Regions from separate parts of the Priestia sp. GS2 genome, predicted to be linked through region 3. Evidence: riboswitches for the same ligand, from Rfam matches in the RefSeq annotation. Region 3 holds a riboswitch; each other region holds the start of a gene.

Region 1 (2,268 bases), 2.2 Mb from region 3:
CTTATATACATATCGCCAAATCTCTTTCCAAGACCAGTGAATTAATGGACAAACTTTAACCTTCTTAAATTTCTCATCCTTATTAAAGAATTCTGTTTTACTTCTTGACTCAGACTGTTCTCTTCTTAACCCTGAGATCCAAGCATCATAAGGCGCAAGTGATTCTTTTAAGGGGATAATCTTTCTAATTTGACAGCATAGGTTAGGCTCAGTTTTCCAAAGCTCATCACCATGCTTTTCAGCTTGCTCTTGTAGCGATAGGTTAGGTTTTTTCATTTGGATACGTAAGTCTGGAAATTTCGCTTTAATTGCTTCAATAACTTCGTACGTTTCTTTAAAATGAACACCTGTATCTAAAAAAACAATATGCGCATCTTTTTTCACTTTTGAAATTAAATCAATTAATACAATTCCTTCAATTCCAAAGCTAGATGCATAAATAAGAGAATCACCGTAGTGGTTATATGCCCACTCTAAAGCCTTTAAAGCTCCTTTTGTTTCATCTTGCTCATCAAAATTTGGAAATTGATTTGGCCAATTCTCATACGTATATACACTCATGATTTTCACTCCAATACTTTGTTATCCAATCAAAAAAGACGGTTTTATCCCAGTGGTGAAGGATAAAACCGCCTCTAGTTTGTCTAGTCAGCTATTTATTTAATTCTTACTTTTTCATTTTTCTCAAGTTGAACTACTTTCCCATCTTGAACCACAAGCGTGATTGAACCAAACTTCATGTCGCTTAGCATTTTTTCTACACTTGCAAAAACAGAATTTAAGTCAGAGTTTTGTGCCATCACAGTCCCTCCTTATTTGTTAACAATATATTCAACAGGCTTCTGTTTTTTCATAAAAAATAAAAAGTCTTTCACACTTGAAAGACTGATTAGGCAACAAATTCACCTTATCTTTCAAAATGAAAATCATTTTGTTGGAGTTAGCACCTTGCACAATGTGCAGGTTGCTGGGTTTCAAAGGGCCAGTTCCCTCCACCACTCTGGATAAGTATTTTTTAAAAATTTTAGCATATTTAGAATATTTGTCAACAACAAAAAAATTATTTATCCGATAAGAAAACTATACTTTAAATTAACAGAAATATCTATTATTTTTTTATTATATGCACAGTTTTTTTGGGCGTCACTCTTAACTCAAATCCCTATAGTATAGATTTATATCTTTCGTACACATTAAAACATAATGATTATTTTAGATTGGAGCTATGTTCAATGATAGAAAGTCACTCTTTTCAATTAGATGATGTAATCAAACAAAGTTTACAAGATCATTTAAATCAAATAGCAGCGGAAGCAATGAAAATTCAGCAACATCTAGAAAGCAGTGACCACTGTGTTTTATGTGATTTTGAAGACTTACGAAAATTATTTCAAAGCGTCCAGTCCACAGCTGCATCTTATTATTTAAGACACTACTTGTCTCCTTATACTCACGAATACGCAGCTCTTTCACTCGCGATACATAATTTATCTGAGAAACATCACGGAGCCTTAATGGTTATTGAGAGGGATGACTCCGTGGAGCATCTAATTCAAAAAGGAATTCCTATCCATGCTCCTGTTACCTCGACGCTCGTTGAAACCATCTTTTATCCTGGAAATCCATTGCATGATGGTGCCGTTGTAATTAGAAAGAATCAAATCATTTCAGCAGCTAACGTATTACCACTCTCCACAAAGGTACTGCAAAAAAAACTTGGAACACGTCACCGTGCCGCTCTTGGCATGTCTGAACAATGCGACGCACTTATCTTAGTAGTATCGGAAGAAAGCGGTCGAATCTCTTTTGCTTTAGATGGAAGTTTATATCCAATTCATTCCAGTAAAAATAATTTGTAAGCGGCTGCACCTGTCTGACATCATACCTTATAGTTATAAAAAAAGAGATTAAACGATAAAAAAAACTTATTACAGGTTGCCTTTTATACGTCTAACGCGCTATAATCACTAATGTCAGAAAACCTTACACATTTGAAAAATCATTATTAAAATGACACTTTTTATGAACAGCTAAGGTTAATCATTAATTAAGGGAGAGAACTTTTAGGATGGAAACCATATCGACTCTATTCAGCAACTTTGTGAATGAGGCCAATAATTTTTTATGGACTTACATATTGATTGCGCTTCTTTTATTAGTTGGATTATATTTTACAATTCGTACAAAATTCGTTCAATTTAGTCAGTTCAAAGAAATGGTTCGCTTGTTAGGTGAAGGCGCTAAGACCGACGGAAGCGATAAAAAAGG
Region 2 (2,268 bases), 1.7 Mb from region 3:
GTGCTACCGTTGCTTCACAAGAGCTTATGAAGAAGTGGCCTCTTGGGACGCACAGTACTACGTTTGGCGGTAATCCAATCGGATGTTCAGCTGCGCTCGCTACGCTTGAAGTACTTCAAGAAGAAAATCTTCTCGAAAACGCAAAAGAAATGGGTGCTTATGCGCTCAAACAATTGGAGCTGTTAAAAGAAAAGCATTCGCTAATTGGAGACATCCGCGGAGTGGGACTTATGATTGGAATTGAAATTGTACACCCTGAAACAGGTGAACCGAATGGGGATGCACTATTTGAAATTCTAGACTTAGCTCTTGAACAAGGCGTGCTCTTCTATTTCTGCGGCAATGCAAGCGAGGTAATTCGCATGGTTCCACCTTTATCCGTAACGAAAGAGCAGATTGATGAAGGTCTTGCTATGCTAGATCATGCCATTTATTTATATGAGCAAAAAGTTGCTATTAATGTATAAAGAGAGTGCTTAAAGCACTCTTTTTTTTGGTCTAGTCATGATAGCGGTATCATATTGTTAGAAAGAAAAATCTTTTCAGAAAAGTCATTGACATTCCCTTGTTCAGCGTGTAACATAGGATTTAAGTTATCAACAAGATTCTACAATATTCGACAAACTTCTTATCCAGAGAGGTGGAGGGACTGGCCCTGTGAAACCTCGGCAACGGACATTTGAACCGTGCCAACTCCAACAAGCGGTGCTTGATAGATAAGAAGAGAGCTGGTTCTTACATTACGTGATCCCAACCTCTTCTTACAGTCATTAAGCCACTGTAAGTGGAGGTTTTATTATTTTACAAATACATACTGTACGTTTTCTTATCTAGAGAGGTAGAGGGACCTGGCCCCATGACACCTCAGCAACAGGCTGATTGCACTGTGCTAATTCCAGCAAGCTTTTAGAAGCTTGGATGATAAGAAGCAGGTTCTTTAGTTAAGGAAGCTTCTTCTATGAAGCTTCCTTTTTATTTTTAGTAAATGAGGTGTAGGAATGAATTCAAAGATAGAAAAGCTTAAAGAAAGCATTATTGAGTATATTAACCAGCAAGCTCAAACTTACATAGATACAAGTCATGCGATCCACGACCATCCTGAAATCGGAAATGAAGAGAAATTTGCATCTTTTCTTTTATGTAAGCTTCTAGAAGAAGCAGACTTTACTGTAGAGCGTGGGGTAGCAGGTCATGCTACATCCTTTTTAGCAAGAAAAGCATCTGCAAGGAAAGGGCCGAAAATTGGGTTTCTTGCTGAGTATGATGCGCTTCCAGGGCTTGGACATGCTTGTGGACATAATATTATTGGAACAACTAGCGTAGGAGCAGCAATTGCACTTAGCCAAGTTCTTGACGAAGTAGGAGGAGAACTCGTTGTGTTAGGAACACCAGCTGAAGAAGGTGGACCAAATGGAAGCGCAAAGGGAAGCTTTGTAAAAGAGGGTCTTGTGCAAGACTTAGATGCTTGTATGATGGTTCATCCAGGGAAAGAAACGTGTATTACAGGGACAACGCTAGCTGTGGATCCTATTGATTTTGAATTTTATGGACAAGCATCTCATGCAGCATCAGCTCCTGAAGAAGGTATTAACGCTTTAGATGCTGTTATTCAGCTATTCAATGGAATAAATGCACTTCGTCAACATGTAAAGAGTAATGTGAAAATTCATGGTATTATCACAGATGGAGGAACAGCTCCCAATATTGTTCCCGACTATGCAAAAGCTCGCTTTTATATTCGCGCACAAACGCGTAAAGAGTGTGATCAAGTCACAGAAAGAGTACAGCAAATCGCAAAGGGAGCTGCTATGGCAACAGGAGCCAAGCTCAACGCATTTTTTATCCAAAACAAAGTAGATCATATGCAGCTAAATCGCGCTTTTGATCAAGTATTTAAAGAAGTCTTTACGGAATTAGGAGAAAACGTAGGTACGGCCCATAAGTCTGGAATTGGTTCATCTGATGCAGGAAACATTAGTCAAGTGGTGCCAACGATTCATCCTTATATTAAAATTGGTCCCGAAACGCTTTCATGGCATACAGATGAATTTCGTGAAGCGGCTAAATCTCCAGAAGGCGATAAAGGATTGATTCAGGGAACAAAGGGCCTTGCTATCATCGGTTTGCGCTTATTAACGGAAGGGGATACGCTTTTTACTATAAAAGGCGAATTTAATAAGAGACATAAAAATCTAGGTTAGAAAACACCTCTTCTTTCATTCACATAAAAGCTTCCTTTCACTCGTATGATAAAGAGAAAGTGAGTGA
Region 3 (2,268 bases):
ACGAAAATAGTAGAAAGAAGGGGCGATAGCATGTCTAGTTTACGTTTTGAAAAAATATTGCAAGTGTCAAAGAGTCATATTGAGTTGTTAAAGGAAGCTGATCCATCAGAAGAAGTCATTGCAGGATATATTGAACGAGGAACGTGTATTGCGGGAATAGCAAATGGCGAGCTGGTAGGTCTCATTGTGCTACTTCCTACAAGGCCTAACACGGTTGAAATCGTTAATATTGTTGTAAAGAAAAATGTGCGAAATCAAGGATATGGCAAGCTATTGGTGGAAGAAGCGTTAAAGCTTTCAAAGCACTACGGATATAAAAGCGTAGAAATTGCAACAGGTAATTCAAGTATTGAACAGCTAGCGTTGTACCAAAAATGTGGATTTCGTATTACAGGAATTGAAATTGATCACTTTGTTCATAACTATGAAGAAGAAATCTATGAAAATGGTATTCAATGTCGTGATATGATTCGCTTACGACAAATATTGAGTTAGCGGTACATATTTTTAGAAAATGGGCGTTTAGACAAGCAAAAGGATGATGTGTGCATACACTGAGATAGAAAGGATGGTGTATGTTATGTGTTTTTACGGCGGTTATTGTGGAGGATACGGCTATAATAAAGGCGGCAGTGGGTTTGCCTTAATCTTGGTTCTGTTTATTCTTCTTGTGATTGTAGGATGCGTTTGCTGGAATTAATAAAGAAAAGAAGCATACAAAAGGAAACTTTTGTATGCTTTTTTTGTATGAATTAAAACTAATCTAAAAATTTTCATAAAATAAAATTAAAAAAATATTGACACTATATACAAACTACCTGTAGAATAGCCATCATAACAAAGTGAATAAAAAAGCAACTCTTATCGAGAGTGGTGGAGGGACTGGCCCTATGAAACCCGGCAACCTAACAGCAATCGTGCTGTAACGGTGCTAAATCCTGCGGTGTATTTTTATACACTGAAAGATAAGAGAAGTGGATTGTTTAAAATCGCTTCTCTTTATCTGTAAGAGGCGTTTTTTTTATGGGAAAAAGAAAAGGGAGCGATTGGCATAATGAAAAAAACAGCAAAAGTACTAGGAGTAACATTGGCATCAGCATTACTGATTGTAACGGCTGCGTGCGGAAAAGAAGAAGCAAAAACTTTAAGCACAGAAAAAATTACAATTGGCGTAACTGGTGGTCCTCATCAACAAATTAACGAAGAAGTGAAAAAGCTAGCAGAAAAAGATGGGCTCGACATTACTATTAAAACGTTTAACGATTATAATACACCGAATACAGCACTTGATGAGCGCGATTTAGATTTAAATAACTACCAAACACTACCGTTTTTAGAACAGCAGGTAAAAGATAAGGGTTATAAAATTGAAGATGCATTTAAAACAGTAGCGTTTCCAATGGGTATTTATGCCGAAGGAATTAAAGATATAAAGGAGCTAAAAAAAGGTGACAAAATCGCTGTACCTAATGATCCAAGTAATGAATATCGCGCGTTAAAACTCTTTGAAGCAGCTGGAGTTATTAAGCTAAAAGAAGGCGTTGAAGAAAAAGCTACGAAGAAAGACGTTGCTGAAAATAAACTGGGTCTTGAGATTGTTGAGCTAGAAGCTTCACAAATTCCATCTCAATTAGGTGAAGTAGCAGCTGCTGCAATCAATACAAACTTTGCCATGGGAGCAGGACTAACAATTAATGAGGATGCTATTTTCCATGAAGAAATTGAAAACAACCCATATCCAAACTACGTTGTTGTGCGCACGGAAAATAAAGATGATGAAGTTGTAAAACAGTTAGAAGAATATTTCCATTCAGATGAAATTCGTCAATTTATTGAAGAAGAGTTTAACGGATCAGTTGTCCCAGCATTTTAAGGAGTGGTGAATGTGATTGAATTAAAGCAGACTTCCAAAACATATGAAGTCAACGGCAAGAAAGTGGAGGCTGTGAAAGATGTATCCTTAACCATTGAAAAAGGAGAAGTATTTGGGGTAATTGGATATAGCGGTGCGGGCAAAAGTACGCTAATTCGCTGCGTCAATTTGTTAGAGCAGCCAACGTCTGGAGACGTGTTAATTAATGGCATTAGTTTACCTTCCCTTTCGAAGCAGGACTTGCAAAAAACACGTCGGAAAATTGGTATGATTTTTCAAGGGTATAACTTGTTAAAAACAGCAACGGTATATGAAAATATTGCAATTCCACTAAAGTTAGAAGGAATCGATAAACAAACCATTCAAAGGCGTGCAGATAAGTATTTAGAAATTGT

What was found. Region 3 has a riboswitch for S-adenosylmethionine ahead of V2145_RS06200 (MetQ/NlpA family ABC transporter substrate-binding protein). Riboswitches for the same ligand answer to the same signal wherever they lie in the genome.
Region 1: linked by a shared signal. The riboswitch ahead of V2145_RS17425 (YezD family protein) and the one ahead of V2145_RS06200 (MetQ/NlpA family ABC transporter substrate-binding protein) in region 3 are both predicted to bind S-adenosylmethionine.
Region 2: linked by a shared signal. The riboswitch ahead of V2145_RS14710 (M20 family metallopeptidase) and the one ahead of V2145_RS06200 (MetQ/NlpA family ABC transporter substrate-binding protein) in region 3 are both predicted to bind S-adenosylmethionine.

The regions. Positions count from the first base shown of each region.
Region 1 covers NZ_JAZGJX010000001.1:3,412,815-3,415,082, forward strand. The annotation lists gene V2145_RS17420 (phosphoadenylyl-sulfate reductase) at 1-561, opposite strand, end outside; gene V2145_RS17425 (YezD family protein) at 657-800, opposite strand; SAM riboswitch class I at 905-1,011, opposite strand; gene cdaS (sporulation-specific diadenylate cyclase CdaS) at 1,233-1,859, shown strand; gene V2145_RS17435 (alanine/glycine:cation symporter family protein) at 2,078-2,268, shown strand, end outside.
Region 2 covers NZ_JAZGJX010000001.1:2,887,616-2,889,883, reverse strand. The annotation lists gene V2145_RS14715 (aspartate aminotransferase family protein) at 1-467, shown strand, start outside; SAM riboswitch class I at 626-723, shown strand; SAM riboswitch class I at 824-928, shown strand; gene V2145_RS14710 (M20 family metallopeptidase) at 999-2,201, shown strand.
Region 3 covers NZ_JAZGJX010000001.1:1,208,964-1,211,231, forward strand. The annotation lists gene V2145_RS06190 (GNAT family N-acetyltransferase) at 31-495, shown strand; gene V2145_RS06195 (YjcZ family sporulation protein) at 581-700, shown strand; SAM riboswitch class I at 859-972, shown strand; gene V2145_RS06200 (MetQ/NlpA family ABC transporter substrate-binding protein) at 1,055-1,873, shown strand; gene V2145_RS06205 (methionine ABC transporter ATP-binding protein) at 1,886-2,268, shown strand, end outside.